One region of the Bradyrhizobium sp. USDA 4341 genome, then DNA from elsewhere that is predicted to be linked to it. Evidence: riboswitches for the same ligand, from Rfam matches in the RefSeq annotation. Region 1 holds a riboswitch; the other holds the start of a gene.
The links. Region 1 has a riboswitch for cobalamin ahead of ACVIGB_RS48210 (DUF1636 family protein). Riboswitches for the same ligand answer to the same signal wherever they lie in the genome.

Region 1 (3,344 bases):
CGCAAATCGTCGCGGCCATCCGCCGGCAGCACCACCAGGGCGATGCCGCGTTCCTTCGCCAGACGATGCACCGCGGCCAGCCCGTATGACCAATAGGGTTCGCCGCCGATCAGCCGCACCAGGATGCCGCGCGCATGCGACAATGTCCGCTCGATATAGGTATCCACCGAAAGCGGATGGCGCAGCTCCGCAAGATTAGCGAGCCGCAGCGACGGCAGCGCGGCGCGTCCTCGCCGCCAGCCGGCCGCGAACGCGGCGAGATCGCTGTCGGAAAACGACAGAACCACGAGATCGGCCGGATCCTGGCCGAGGTCTCTTGGCGTCGCGGTCTCCTCAAGGCCGCGGCTCTCGCGGAAGACGACGTGCATCAGACACCTAGTCGCGCCCTGATCGCGGCTTCATCGATATCACCGTGCTCGCCGATCACGACGAGCTTTGACTGCCGCGCTCGCGCACCCCAGGGCATGTCAAATTGATGCCTGACCCGCTCGCCGACCGATTGCACGAGCAACCGCATCGGCTTGCCTTCGACCGCGATATAGCCTTTGGCGCGCAGCACGTTCTGCTCGCGTGCCAGCCCCTTGATCGACGCGATCAGCGCGTCGACGTCCGAAATCTCCGGAAGATCGATCACCACGGAATTGAAGTCGTTGTGCTCGTGTTCGTCCTCGCCGTCATGGTGAGACGGCCGCGACGCGAGGTCATCCTCTGCCGCCGCTTCAAGACCGAGGATCACGCGGGCGTCGATCGCGCCGTCGACGATGGGCAACATCGGCACCTCGCGCGGCATCTCGGCCGCGATCAGAGCCTTGGCCGCCTTGATCCCCTCGGCACCCGCGAGATCGGCCTTGGTCAGCAGCACGATATCGGCACAGGCGATCTGATCCTCGAACACTTCGGACAACGGCGTTTCGTGGTCGAGATTCTCATCTGCCGCGCGCTGCGCATCCACGGCGGCCGGGTCCGGCGCAAAGCGGCCGGCAGCAACGGCCTCCGCATCGGCCAGCGCGATCACGCCGTCGACCGTGATCCGCGAACGGATCTCCGGCCAGTCGAATGCCTTCAGCAGCGGCTTCGGCAGCGCGAGGCCGGACGTCTCGATCACGATATGATCGGGCCTCACGGGGCGCGCGAGCAATTGCTCCATCGCCGGGATGAAATCGTCGGCGACGGTGCAGCAGATGCAGCCGTTGGCCAGCTCGACAATATTCTCGGTCGGGCAATTGGCGTCCGCACACGACTTCAGGATGTCGCCGTCGACGCCTTCGCTGCCGAATTCGTTCACCAGCACCGCGAGCTTCTTGCCGTTGGCGTTCCGGATCAGATGCTGGATCAACGTCGTCTTGCCGGACCCGAGAAAGCCGGTCACGACGGTGACCGGAACCTTGGCGAGCGTCATCATTCTGCGGCCTCCGGCACGACGGCGATGGGGGGAATTCGGGCAAGCGATTGCTTGCGAAAGATTTCGGGACGGCTGCGCCACGGCACGATGCCGTCAGGCGCCGACGCATAGGCGGCAGCACCGGCGATCACATCCCTGGCATTGTCCGCGGACAGGCGGCCGTAGACATAGGACCACCGGCCCGGTGCGCTGAGCGCGACCGAGCAGCCCTGGCTGCAAGCCGAGAGGCATTCGACCGGAACCAGATTGACGTCATCGGGCACGCCCACCTCAACAAGCGCGGCATGCAGGCGCGCACCGGGCGCGAGCTCGCCTTCGGCGAGCGTCTGGCCGGCGCGGCAGGTGATACAGACATGGAGTGTAACGCTCATCGCCCTTCCTGGATTGACTGCGGGAAGCGATGAGGCACACGAACCTGACGTGAACAGGCTCGTTCCCCGTCGCGGAACACCCCGTCCGCCGGTCTCAAACACACTGCGTCGGCAGGTCTCCCGGCTTGCGGAGTAGGATTTCTCCCGTGATGCCCACCTTCCCGACTCCATCAGGGAATCAGTGGCTTGGGCATCTCTCCGGTCACGGTCGCGGGGGCGGCTGCGCTTCGGGCAAACCTTGCGGTCCGAGCCCTATCGCATTCCCTCTTCGCCTGTCGTAGGACAGGAACCAACGCGGGGTCACCATTCGTCCTGGCCTCGCACTTGTCAAGCCGAAGGACCGTGATGATTTCTGATGGAAACGACGCTGAAGATGGCGCCGTCGGCGCCGACCCTTCATTGGATGCGCGGCATGCGGCCAAAATGGCGAAAAAGAAGGTCGCCCGCGACAAGATCATGGCGACCAAGAGCGGTGAAAAGGGCCTGATCATCGTTCATACCGGCGCCGGCAAAGGAAAATCCTCCTCCGCCTTCGGCATGATCGTGCGCTGCGTGGCGCACGGCTTTCCCTGCGCCGTGGTGCAATTCATCAAGGGCGCCTGGGATACCGGCGAGCGCCGCCTGCTCACCGGGCATTTCGGCGATCTCTGTCAATTCCATGCGATGGGCGAAGGTTTTACCTGGGAGACGCAGGACCGCGCGCGCGACGTCGCGGCAGCGCAAGCCGGCTGGGAAAAAGCCAAGCAGCTGATCGCGGATCCGAGCCTGCGGATGGTCGTGCTCGACGAGATCAACATCGCGCTTCGGTATGACTATCTGGCGATCGCCGATGTCGTCGACTTCCTGACCACGTCGAAGCCGCCGATGACGCATGTCGTGCTCACCGGGCGCAACGCCAAGGACGAATTGATCGAGATCGCCGATCTCGTCACCGAGATGACGTTGGTCAAGCACCCCTTCCGCTCCGGCATCAAGGCCCAGCCGGGCGTCGAGTTCTGACTGCTATTGCCATGGCGCGCGCATTGATGATCCAGGGAGCCGGCTCGGACGTGGGCAAGTCGCTCATCGTCGCCGGCCTCGCGCGTGCCGCCCGACGTCGCGGCCTGCGCGTGCTGCCGTTCAAGCCGCAGAATATGTCCAACAACGCCGCCGTGACCGTCAACGGCGGCGAGATCGGGCGTGCGCAGGCATTGCAGGCGCTCGCCGCCGGCGTCGAGCCGCACACCGACATGAACCCGGTGCTGCTGAAGCCGGAAACCGATGTCGGCGCGCAGGTCATCGTGCACGGCAAGCGGATCGCGACCGCCCGCGCGCGCGAATATGCCGCCATGAAACCATCGCTGATGGGCGCGGTGCTGGAGAGTTTTGCACGCCTGAAGCAGCGCGCCGACCTGGTGCTGGTCGAAGGCGCCGGCAGCCCCGCCGAGGTCAATCTGCGCAAGTCCGATATCGCCAATATGGGCTTTGCGCGCAGGGCCGACGTGCCCGTGGTATTGGTCGGCGATATCGACCGCGGCGGCGTGATCGCGCAGCTCGTCGGCATCCAGGCGGTGATCGACCCCGATGATGCC
Region 2 (3,344 bases), 1.1 Mb from region 1:
TCGGCGATTCCCCAGTTTCGAGGGACGAATTGCGCCACTTTCGAAACTTTGGAGACAATCTGCTCGATTGTCTCACCGTCTCGCGCTCGCCAGGTTGACTTGACTCGTTCGACGAGCGCGCTTTCGCCGGCTCGCGCAGTGTTGCCCGTCGCAACCAGCCCAGCAAGGAAAACTAGCGATTGACAGAGACAAAGCACGCCTCTTGCAGACATTCTCTTCATAACGGCCGGACCATCGGTTTTTCATCCTCACGTCAAAGCGGCAGCCCTCGATGCTATCCTCGATTGGAAGAAGTTAGCGGCAACGTGACGCGGGCACCTGCCGATGTCCCGCGCGAGCAGGCGCTGTCTGTCCCCTCGAGCCACGCGCCGCTAACTTCAGTGGGCCAGCTACAACCCCAATTTGCCGTGCTGGACCTGCCCAGGGGGAGAAGTCTGGGCACCCTTGAGCTTGCATCCTTCGTGCCAGGAAATGGCCGGCAAATCGCGCCAGATTCGTGCAGTGTTTGTCGGCTTTCCGACCGACGCTCGTTTCTATGTTTCCATTCAGCCGATCGGCTCGGGCTTGTTCAGCTTTTGTCGTGCCGATCTTCGAGGCCCAAGCGAAGGCCGCTGCCGATTTACGGATGAGAAATCGGGAAGCGCTTTGGAGAGCTGTTGAACCGTCTGGTCCGGTGTTGTCACCCGAACGCCTGCGATCGCTATCGGCCGTAATTGATGATAAGCAGAAATCGCTCGTCACCGCCGGGCGTGTGGAATCGTCGGAAGCGCGTTCTCAGGCAGGCGGATGATATGGTGCGCAGGTTTCTACCTACGCGCACGATGTTGCAGTCTGCTCAATCCAGCTGCCTCGGCTCCGCATTCATGGTTGGATGAGCCGTTTCCAGTCGCGACAGCCGGCAAGCGAGAAACGATCAAGTCACGCTAGCTTCCTCTCGAGTTACTCAACATTCTCGAGAGCATCTGTCTGACGGATTGATTCATGAACGCTCTTACCAGGCCACCCGAACGGGCCGACCGCAAAGGCGGTGACAGCAAGGACGCCGACGGTGCTCCGAACAGCCATTGTCATTGCGGGCATCCCGGTGTTCGTAGAGGTGAATCGATATGCATGCCCGAGTATTATCGGCATCAGAGACCGCAAATCGCCTACCAGGATTGGTTGGTTCGCAGATAAATATGCGCGCCCGGTATGCCCGATGGAGTTTTCGCAGGTGTTTTGTCCCTGGCGCGGTTCTTGACTGCCGAGAGACCGAAATGCCACTCGAAGCGCCGTGACTTGCGCCTTCGACAATTCTTTCGCCACATACATTGGAGAGTGCTTCTATTGGAGAGTGCTTCTATTGGAGAGGCTTCCAACCGTGGTCAACTTTCGACGTTAAATGGTCATTTGAATCACTGATGATGGCAGCATTGACGTGAGAGAGTCATCTGAGAGGTTGACGGAAGAGGCCTCTTGCCGATATTCCAAATCGTAGAGGTTCTCCGGTCCCGCTGGATTCGGAGCTAAGAGGGAAGCCGGTGAACATGCCGGCGCTGCCCCCGCAACTGTAAGCGACGAGCCGCTGTCCAACAAAGTCACTGAAGCCCGTGCGGCTTCGGGAAGGCCGGACAGCAGCGATGACCCGCAAGCCAGGAGACCTGCCTCGACCACATATACGTCCACGGGCGGGGTGTCCCGGTGGTGCGCCAAGCCGCCGCCGCTCGGGCGATCCTGCTTGCGTCCGCCAAGGCCTTTGCCCCCAACTACGGGGTTAGCGCTATGTCTCTTCTCTCCCTTCCGGTTGCCACGCTTGGAACGCCTCGGATCGGTCCAAGACGCGAGCTCAAACGCGCGCTTGAAAGTTACTGGGCCGGCGCAATCAGCGAACAGCAATTGCTCGAGGACGCAGCTGGCCTGCGTGCTGCGAACTGGGCCCGCCAAAAATCCCTCGGTGTCACCGTCATTCCGTCCAACGATTTTTCGTTGTACGACCAAGTGCTCGACACCTCTGTCATGGTTGGTGCCATCCCGGAAGTCTACGCGTCGGAAATCGAGTCGGTTTCGCTCAAGACGTACTTCGACATGGCACGCGGTTCACAATGCGATCGCCAGAATACCAGTTGCAGCCACGGATCGGGCGGATTTGGCGCGCCCGCACAGGAGATGACCAAGTGGTTCGACACCAACTACCACTACATGGTTCCTGAATTTCATCGGGGACAGACGTTCCGCCTATCTTCTCGCAAGCCTATCGAGGAGTATGAGGAAGCCAAGGCCCTGGGGTTCCAGACGCGCCCTGTCCTGATCGGGCCGGTCACATTCTTGAAGCTTGGCAAGAGTGCGGATCCTGCGTTCCAGCCGCTGTCACTCCTGGATGAGCTAATACCGGTCTACATCGAGGTTCTGCAAGAACTAGGCAAAAGGGGAGCAAACTGGGTTCAATGCGACGAGCCCTGCCTGGTCCTGGATCTGGAGGAGGGGACGCGAAGATCTTTGCTGCACGTCTATGATCGGCTCGCCAGGGAAGTACCAAACGTCAAGATCATGGTCGCGAGCTATTTCGGCGATCTCGGCGACAATCTGGACACAGCTTTGAACATGCCCGTTGCCGGACTGCACGTGGATTTGGTTCGCGCACCGAACCTGTTGGACCGGATCATTGCTGCCCGGCGAAGTGATCTCGTCATGTCCCTCGGCGTCGTCGACGGACGAAATGTTTGGCGGTCGAACCTGTCGGCGCTCCGCCAGCAACTGGATCCCGCCATTGCGAAGCTAGGCAGGGATCGTGTTCAGATCGCTCCGTCCTGCTCGCTGCTGCATGTGCCCGTCGATGTTGAACTCGAGACCGGACTTGCATCCGATCTCAAGAGTTGGCTTGCCTTTTCGGTACAGAAGATGCGTGAGCTTGCGATCCTGGCGCGGGCACTCGCGGGTGATCAGAATGTTGCTCAAAGTCTTGCTGAATCGCAGTCGGCGGTGACCGGCCGCCGGACTTCACCAAAGATCCGTGATGCCAATCTTGCGGTGCGGATGCGAGCGATCGACGAGGCCATGTGCCGGCGCGCCAGCCCATTTGTCCGTCGAGCCGAGATCCAACGCAAGCGCTTTAGACTACCGGCCTTTCCCACCACGACGATCGGATCCTTCCCGCAAACCCCAGAGGTCCGGAATGCCCGCGCGGCACATTCGCGAGGCGCCATGAGCGACGAGCAGTACGACAAATTCCTCAAGGAGGAGACTGCGCGCGCTCTGCGTTGGCAGGAGGACATTGGTCTGGACGTGCTCGTGCACGGCGAGTTTGAGCGCAATGACATGGTGCAGTACTTCGGCGAGAAACTCGCCGGCTTCGCATTCACCAGAAA

Region 2: linked by a shared signal. The riboswitch ahead of metE (5-methyltetrahydropteroyltriglutamate--homocysteine S-methyltransferase) and the one ahead of ACVIGB_RS48210 (DUF1636 family protein) in region 1 are both predicted to bind cobalamin.

Annotation. Positions count from the first base shown of each region.
Region 1 is NZ_JBSSGO010000002.1:9,086,258-9,089,601, reverse strand. Features, by position in the region: partial or broken gene cobN (cobaltochelatase subunit CobN) at 1-368, opposite strand, end outside; gene cobW (cobalamin biosynthesis protein CobW) at 368-1,402, opposite strand; gene ACVIGB_RS48210 (DUF1636 family protein) at 1,399-1,773, opposite strand; cobalamin riboswitch at 1,867-2,082, opposite strand; gene cobO (cob(I)yrinic acid a,c-diamide adenosyltransferase) at 2,119-2,772, shown strand; gene ACVIGB_RS48200 (cobyric acid synthase) at 2,784-3,344, shown strand, end outside.
Region 2 is NZ_JBSSGO010000002.1:7,982,608-7,985,951, forward strand. Features, by position in the region: gene ACVIGB_RS43505 (nodulate formation efficiency C protein) at 1-38, opposite strand, end outside; cobalamin riboswitch at 1,461-1,662, shown strand; gene metE (5-methyltetrahydropteroyltriglutamate--homocysteine S-methyltransferase) at 1,762-3,344, shown strand, end outside.